DNA from 2 places in the Allomesorhizobium aridi genome. Region 1 is predicted to be linked to the other one. Evidence: predicted binding sites of a transcription regulator. Region 1 holds the regulator's gene; the other holds the start of a gene.
The links. The regulator LexA, encoded in region 1, represses DNA repair genes until DNA is damaged. The targets are predictions, from matches to a motif close to TGTTCNNNNTGTGTTCNG.
Positions count from the first base shown of each region.

Region 2: the regulator LexA is predicted to act here: its motif matches at 2,312-2,329, upstream of uvrA (excinuclease ABC subunit UvrA).

Region 1 covers NZ_CP171729.1:1,863,816-1,868,024, forward strand. Annotated here, with positions in the region: gene glp (gephyrin-like molybdotransferase Glp) at 1-1,064, shown strand, start outside; gene lexA (transcriptional repressor LexA) at 1,171-1,890, shown strand; gene ACG873_RS11165 (ComEC/Rec2 family competence protein) at 2,210-4,209, opposite strand, start outside.
Region 2 covers NZ_CP171729.1:1,578,431-1,582,639, forward strand. Annotated here, with positions in the region: gene uvrA (excinuclease ABC subunit UvrA) at 1-2,164, opposite strand, end outside; gene ACG873_RS09775 (hypothetical protein) at 2,866-3,165, opposite strand; gene ACG873_RS09780 (single-stranded DNA-binding protein) at 3,405-3,908, shown strand; gene ACG873_RS09785 (adenylate/guanylate cyclase domain-containing protein) at 4,000-4,209, opposite strand, start outside.

The DNA.
Region 1 (4,209 bases):
TCGACGCCTCGGCCATGGACGGTTACGCCGTGCGCGCCGCGGACGTCGCAAAGGTGCCGGTGCAACTCGAGATCATCGGCGCGGCCCCGGCCGGGCGGCGATTCGACGGCAAGGTCGAGCCTGGACAGGCGGTGCGGATTTTCACCGGCGCGCCGATGCCGGAAGGCGCAGATACGATCGTCATCCAGGAGAATACGAGCAGCGTCGGCGAGAACGGCGTTGAGGTGACGGAAACGGTCGCGGCCGGCCGGCACATAAGGCGCAAGGGCCTGGATTTCGCCGAGGGCGACCGGCTGCTCGAACCGGGACGCGTGCTCGATGCGGCGGCGCTGTCGCTGGCGGCCTCCGCCAATCACGCCGCGCTTCGCTTGGTCAGGCGTCCGCTGGTGGCGATCATCGCGACGGGCGACGAATTGCTGCCGCCGGGCAGCGAGCCGGGGCCGGACCAGATCATCGCCTCCAACGCCTTCGGCGTCGCCGCGATCGCGCAGTCGGTGGGCGCGCGGGTGCTCGACCTCGGCATCGCGCCGGACCGCAGGGAAGCGATTTCGGCGCTCGTCCAGGAGGCCATGGAGGCGCACGCCGACGTGATCGTGACGCTCGGCGGGGCGTCCGTCGGCGACCACGATTTCATCCATGACGTGCTGACCGGCGAAGGCATGGCGCTCGACTTCTGGAAGATCGCAATGCGGCCGGGCAAGCCGCTGATGTTCGGGCGGCTCGGCGGCACGCGCTGCCTCGGCTTGCCCGGCAATCCTGTGGCGAGCCTGGTCTGCTCGCATCTGTTCCTGAAGCCGCTGGTGGCGCGGCTGGGCGGCCGCCCCTATCAGCCGGACATGCGCCAGGCCGTGCTGGGGACCGCCCTGCCCGCCAACGATATGCGCCAGGACTATATACGCGCCGTGGTGGACGCTGGCCCCGACGCTCCGGTGGCGACGCCCTTCCGCGTGCAGGATTCTTCGATGCTCAGGATTTTCGCCGACGCCAACGCGCTGATCGTGCGCCAACCGCTCGCAGCGGCCGCCGATGCCGGTGCTCCGTGCGACGTGCTGATGCTACGCTGAACAAATCGTCAACGGATTCATTAAAATTTAAAAGGTTGCGGAACACAACTGGAACATATAGTGTTTGTTCTGGATTTGTTTTCCGTTTGATTCTCGGGGGCTGGTGATGCTGACGCGCAAACAACATGAACTGCTGCTCTTCATCCATGAACGGCTGAAAGAGGCCGGGATCCCTCCTTCCTTCGACGAAATGAAGGATGCGCTGGACCTTGCGTCGAAGTCCGGAATCCACCGCCTGATCACGGCGCTTGAGGAGCGCGGCTTCATCCGCCGCCTGCCCAACCGGGCGCGGGCGCTTGAGGTTCTGCGGCTTCCCGATTCGATCGCGCCGGGCCTGAACGCGGCGCGGAAATTCTCGCCCAGCGTCATCGAGGGCAGCCTCGGCCGCCGCATGCCGGAGCCGTCGCGGATGCCTGCGGCCGGCAATGACGACGACGTCCGCGCCTCGATATCCATCCCGGTGATGGGGCGCATCGCCGCCGGCGTGCCCATCGAGGCCATCCAGCACAAGACGCATTCGATCTCCGTGCCGCCGGATATGATTTCGGGCGGCGAGCATTATGCGCTCGAGGTGAAGGGCGATTCGATGATCGAGGCCGGCATTTTCGACGGCGATACTGTGATCATCCGCAACGCCAGCACCGCCAATCCCGGCGAGATCATCGTTGCGCTGGTGGACGAGGAGGAAGCGACGCTGAAGCGCTTCCGCCGCAAGGGCGCGTCCATTGCGCTCGAAGCCGCAAACCCGGCCTATGAAACGCGGATTTTCGGACCCGACCGGGTCAAGGTGCAGGGCAAGCTCGTTGGACTGATCCGGCGCTATTGAAAATTGGTGCTGGCGTGGTCGGCGCTGGCGAAGTTGTAAAGGTTTCGGAACCTGAGTGGGTGTCATCCCGGAAGCCGGGGTGAACAGTAGGCTATTCCGGACTCATTGGCCGGCGTCAGCGTGGCCCGAACCCTTGCTCTTTGTGCCGGTTTCGCACGAGCGGCATTCTTGCGCCCACCCGGCCACGCTTCTCAGGTCCGGCTCTTCTCCCTTCGCTTGGTCCGCCGGGATGACAATGCTCTTTGCCGCCGATTGCCATCGGCGGTGTCTGCCAAGGCGGGATCGTCGGATCGGTCAAAAACTTCAAGGCCGCGTCCTGCTATTTGGCCGGCTCCATCGCTGGAGGTTTCGTCTTTCGCTGGTAGGGCGGCATGCCGCGCGCGGCGCGCGAGAAGCGGCGTTGCGCGTGCCACGGGCGGTAAGGCTCGGCCACCGCATGGCGGATTTCAGGGTTTGAACCCAGCGCGGCGAAATAGATTGCAGCGCTGCCGTGCCTAGCCAACTCTCGTTTGGTCACGATCGCTACAGCCGGATTTCCGCAGGACAGTTCGGCAGTCGCATCATCGATGACGATCAGGGCCGCATAGTTGCAGGCGCTTCGCGCAGCAGAGCTATCAGCCGTATGAACGACGATGTAGCCGGACGGGTGGCGAATCGCGCATAGCGCCGGGCTGCAGTCGAACCGGACGCCGGGAACGCGTCCGACGGGCGATTGCGGGGCGATTTCCGCAGCATTCTCGGCAGGTGGGCCGGATGAAGCGGGCTCGTCGGAATGCCGCTTGATAGGATTAGTGGGATTTCCACTCGCCGTCGCTGCGGGCATCGGCGTTTCCGTCGCCGCAGCATTCGTGCCGGAGCCGCCGGATGATGCGAGCCCGTCGGCGTTCTGCATGCTGGAATCAGTGGGATCGCGATCGGCCGTGGCGGCGAGCGTTACGGTTTCGACCGCCGCAGTATTTGTGTCGGCGCGCCCGGACACTGCAGGCTCATCGGAATGACGCTTTAGCGAATTGGCGGGCTGCGCGGGCGGGACAACGGTTTCTGCGCGGAGCGCCCGCTTCCAACTGTCGATCGTGAACTGGTTCGGCCGGGCTCGATTGACGGCCAACTCTCCCTCACCATTGCGTAGTGCGACCAGACGTCCGTCCTCCGAAACAAACACGTTCGGCGTTTTCGCGAATACTAGCGCCGCCACGGCCAGTACGGCGAACGGTAGGGCCGCCAGCCGGAGCCGGGTTGTTGTTGTCATCGTGGCGAAGATCAATGCGACGGTGGTGAGCAGGACGGCCTGGACGGGCACGAGTCCGACGGCGTCGAGTGGCGAGCGGGCGGAAAACCAGTCGGCGACCGCAATCATGGCCGAGAGGCCCTTGCCCATGACAAAGAAGAACGGCGCGTCGAGGCCGAACGGCATGGCGACGGCGCCCATCACCGCGAACGGCATGACCAGCACCGAGACGATCGGCATGGCCACCAGGTTCGCGGCAAGGCTGAGCGGCGAGACGCGCTGGAAGTGATAGGCGCCGAAGACGGCCGTCGCCAGCCCCGCCACCACGGATGTGACCATCAGACCGGCGGCGATGGCCAGTATTTTCCTGAATGCGAGGTGGGACGTCGAACGACCGGCCGCATGCGGCGCGCCGGTTCGCGCCTGCTGGCGATCCGACCACCAGGCATAGGCGCCGACAAGCGCTGCGGTCGCGGCGAACGACATCTGGAAGCTTGGGCCCATCACCTCATGCGGGGAGACGGCAATGACGAGGATCGCGGAGATCGCCAAGTTGCGCATGGTCAGTGCGGCGCGGTCAAACAGCAGCGCCGTCAGCATCACCGCAAGCATGATGAAGCTGCGCTGAGCCGCAACTTCGCCGCCGGAGATGAAGAGATAGGCGGCGATTGCCGCAAGTGCCGCGACAGCAGCGTATTTCTTGACCGGCCGCCGCGAAGCAAAGCCTGGAAACAGCGCGAAGCCGGCGCGCAGGCCGCCCATGATCGTGCCGGCGACCAGCGCCATGTGCAGGCCCGATATCGAGATGATGTGATAGAGGCCGGTGCGGCGCAGCGATTCATTGACCGCCTCGGGAATGCCGGCGCGGACGCCTACAGCCAGGGCCGCGGCGATTTCGCCTTCCGGCCCGCCGATGCTTTTGCGTATGCGATCGGCGATGGCGTTGCGGCCGTTCTGGATCCAGGCCGAGACTCGCGCCGGCAACGACAGATCCGGTTGCGGCATGTGAGGGTCGCCGGCCAGCTCATTGTTCTCGCTCATTTTCTCTTCCGCAAGTGTCGGCTGCGGTGCGACCACGGTCGTCAATTGCG
Region 2 (4,209 bases), 290 kb from region 1:
GGTTCGAACGCGGGGTGCGGCCGATCGGCGACTGGTCGATGTCGATGACCTTGTCGAGGAATTCCAGGCCTTCGATGCGGTCGTGATCTGCCGGGTGCTCGCGCGAGCCCATGATGCGACGCGACGCGGCCTTGAACAGCGTCTCGATCAAAAAGGTCGACTTGCCGCCGCCCGAAACGCCGGTGACGGCCGTAAAAGTGCCGAGCGGGATTTCGGCCGTGACGTTCTTCAGATTGTTGCCGCGCGCACCGACGATTTTTATGCGCCTCGTCTTCTTCAGCTCGCGCCGCGTGGGCGGGGTCGGGATTTCGAGCGCGCCGGTCAGGTATTTGCCGGTGATCGAGTTCGGGTTGGCCATCACATCGGCCGGCGTGCCTTCGGCGATGATCTCGCCGCCATGGATGCCGGCGGCGGGCCCGATATCGACGACGTAGTCGGCAGTCAGGATCGCGTCCTCGTCGTGCTCGACGACGATGACGGTGTTGCCAAGGTCACGCAGGTGCTTCAGCGTGTCGAGCAGGCGGGCATTATCGCGTTGATGCAGCCCGATTGAGGGTTCGTCGAGCACGTAGAGCACGCCGGTCAGCCCCGAGCCGATCTGCGAGGCCAAGCGAATACGCTGGCTTTCGCCGCCCGACAGCGAGCCGGAATTGCGCGACATGGTCAGATAGTCGAGGCCGACATCGTTAAGGAAGCGCAGGCGCTCGCGGATTTCCTTGAGCACGCGCACCGCGATCTCATTCTGCTTGGCGTTGAGCGCGGCGGGCAGTTCCGCGAACCAGGAATTTGCCTTGCGGATCGACATCTCGGAGACCTGGCCGATGTGCAGGCCGGCGATCTTCACCGCCAGCGTCTCGGGCTTCAGGCGATAGCCGTTGCAGGCCGGGCAGGGACTGGCCGACATGAAGCGCTCGATCTCCTCGCGCATCCAGGCCGACTCGGTTTCCTTCCAGCGGCGCTCGAGATTAGGGATGACGCCTTCGAAGGTTTTCGTCGTCTTGTAGGAGCGCAGGCCGTCGTCATAGTTGAAAGTGATCTGGCGCTCGCCGGTGCCGTTCAGCACCGCGTCCTTTGCCTCGTCGGTCAGATCTCTGAACTTGTCGCCAAGCTTGAAGCCGTAGACCTTGCCCAGCGCGTCCAGCGTCTGCGAATAATAGGGCGAGGTGGATTTCGCCCACGGGCTGACCGCACCGTCGCGCAACGTCAGATTTTCGTCGGGAACGACCAGGCTGGCGTCTATGGCGCGCTGGCTGCCTAGGCCGTCGCAAGCCGGGCAGGCGCCGAACGGATTGTTGAACGAAAACAGCCGGGGCTCGATCTCGGGGATGGTGAAGCCGGAAACCGGGCAGGCGAATTTTTCCGAGAACATGATCCGCTCATGCGTGTCGTTCTTCGACTTGTTGGCCGAGTCCTCGGAAGTCTCGCTGGCCGGCAGCGGCTTGTCGGCGAATTCGGCAACGCATAGCCCTTCGGCCAGCTTAAGCGCGGTCTCGACGGAATCGGCGAGCCGCGAGGCGAGGTCGCCGCGCACCACGATGCGATCGACCACCACGTCGATGTCGTGCTTGTATTTCTTGTCAAGCGTCGGCGCGTCGGCGATCTCGTAGAACTGGCCGTCGATCTTGACGCGCTGAAAACCCTTCTTCTGCAGTTCGGCGAGTTCCTTGCGATACTCGCCTTTGCGGCCGCGCACGATCGGCGCCATGATATAAAGCCGCGTGCCTTCCTCGATTGCCAGGACGCGGTCGACGATCTGGCTGACCGTCTGGCTCTCGATCGGCAGGCCGGTGGCCGGCGAATAGGGAACGCCCACGCGCGCGAAAAGCAGGCGCATGTAGTCGTATATTTCGGTTACGGTGCCGACGGTCGAGCGCGGATTGCGCGACGTGGTCTTCTGCTCGATCGAGATGGCCGGCGACAGGCCGTCGATCTGGTCGACGTCCGGCTTCTGCATCATTTCGAGGAACTGGCGCGCATAAGCCGAGAGGCTCTCGACATAGCGGCGCTGGCCCTCGGCGTAGATGGTGTCGAAGGCGAGCGAAGACTTGCCCGAGCCCGACAGGCCGGTCATCACGATCAGCGAGTCGCGCGGCAGGTCGAGATCGATATTCTTCAAATTGTGTTCGCGCGCGCCGCGAATGGAAAGATATTTGTGATCGGCCATGCCGGTCCGCCGCCTCAATCAAATGTTTCGGAGTGGCTGGTTGTCCGGCCATCCCGTCATGTAGGTATTCTTGCCGCTCAGTCGAGGGCAGCCAACTCCCTCGTGTCAGGAGGGTTTAGCCGCCTTTGCAGGGGCGGGGCAAGCGAAAAGAACAAACGGGAAACAGGCTCCTGACAAAGTCGCAGCGGAGGCATGCCGGACCCTGCGATCACATTTTTCGTAACCGGCTACTGGGTGGTTGACGCAACGGAATGAGCGGTGCACGATACGTCCGTCAGCTGGAGCCGAGCGTCTCACAGGATGTTCTTCGCTGGCATTCGGCCCGTCTGCGAGACGCCGCAGACAAGCGGATAAGTGCGCCGGCAGGCACAGGATCAACGGACACAGGAGTGAGGCATGACTCCACCGGACAGTTCCGAAAGGCTCCACTAAGGTGTGGAGCCGCAGCAGGCAAAAGTGCCTGAGTTCGCTCGGCAGACTTTGACCCGCTGATCCCTTTACAATCAGAGACTACGAGTCGGATCGTCGGCTGAATGCCGCGTTGCATCCGAATTAAAAACTGGTCGAGGACGACCGGTAAAAGGGCTAAGACCCAAACAAAGCCCTGCGCGCTTCTGGCGAAGCGGCAGGGCTAATTTTTGCCCGCTGGCCGCTGATAAGCGCCCAAACAGGCTGTGCGGCGGGAGCGAACGGTGATGACCTTATCGTCCGGTGCGCGGCACGAACGTCCCGATGTCGATGGTGACGTTGCCGGATATCTTCACGTCCCAGTCGCCCATGCGCACGAAGCCGTTTTCGTCCGTCAGCGGCGCTTCCAGGAGCGGCTCGCCCTGAGGCCTGATGCCGGTCTGGTCGGACGCCTTGCCGTCGACACCGGGGAGGTCAGCCGTCGACGAAGCGCCGTCTCCTGCGCGGAGGGCCGGGGCGGAGACCGAAAGAGCCACGGACACGAGTATGGCGGAGGCGACGGGCTTTTGCAGGTTTCCGATCATGTCGCGCATGATAGCCGCGCGGCCGGAAAATGCCACACCGACAGACCTGCAGCATTCGCGGCGCGAAACAGCCTGGTTTGCTTTGCCCGAGTGGCTCTTGCGCACGGCATTTCTGCATGCTAGGAACAAAAAGCGAACAAACTATTTGTGGACAGCAGGCCCTTTTTGGCTGCGCGCGGCGCATGTCGGGGCAGCGATCGGCTAGAGTGCGGCCTGTTGTTGGTTTCGGATGAGCGCGGAGCGGTGTCATGGCGGGTAGCGTCAATAAAGTCATTCTGGTTGGTAATCTTGGCGCGGACCCGGAAATCCGGCGGCTGAATTCGGGCGATCCGGTCGTCAACATCCGTGTCGCGACGTCGGAAAGCTGGCGCGACAAGAATTCCGGCGAGCGCAAGGAAAAGACCGAGTGGCATAATGTCGTGATCTTCAACGACAATCTGGCCAAGGTCGCCGAGCAGTATCTGAAGAAGGGCATGAAGGTTTATGTCGAGGGTCAGCTGCAGACCCGCAAATGGCAGGACCAGAGTGGTCAGGACCGCTACACGACGGAAATCGTGCTGCAGAAATTCCGCGGCGAATTGCAGATGCTCGACGCGCGCGGCGGCGAGGGCGGCCAGGTCGGCTATGGCGGCGGCCAGGAGCGCAGCGGCGGGTCCGATTTCGGCCAGTCGGGGCCGACCGACGTTTCTCGCGGCGGCGGCAGCCGGGGCGGCGGATCGTCTCGCGACCTCGACGACGAGATTCCTTTCTGAGGATTTTGATGGGCCGGCCGTTCTTCGATGAATGGCGGCCCATCCAATGCAGCCCTCGCCGAATTGACGAGGCGCGGGCGCCCGGGGAAATTCAGTCGGGCAGCCCCGCCTTCCGCAACGCGTCGGCGAGCGCATCCATCAATTGCGGGCGCACAAGGTCCATCCGCACGAAACCGCTGATGGTCCATCCGGGAGCGATCTCCAAAAGCCGCATGGCCGCGATGCGTGCGGCATCGAGACGCCCGAGATTGGCATGGCTGGCCACCAGGCTGGCGTGGAGTACGCTGAAACCGGGATTGGC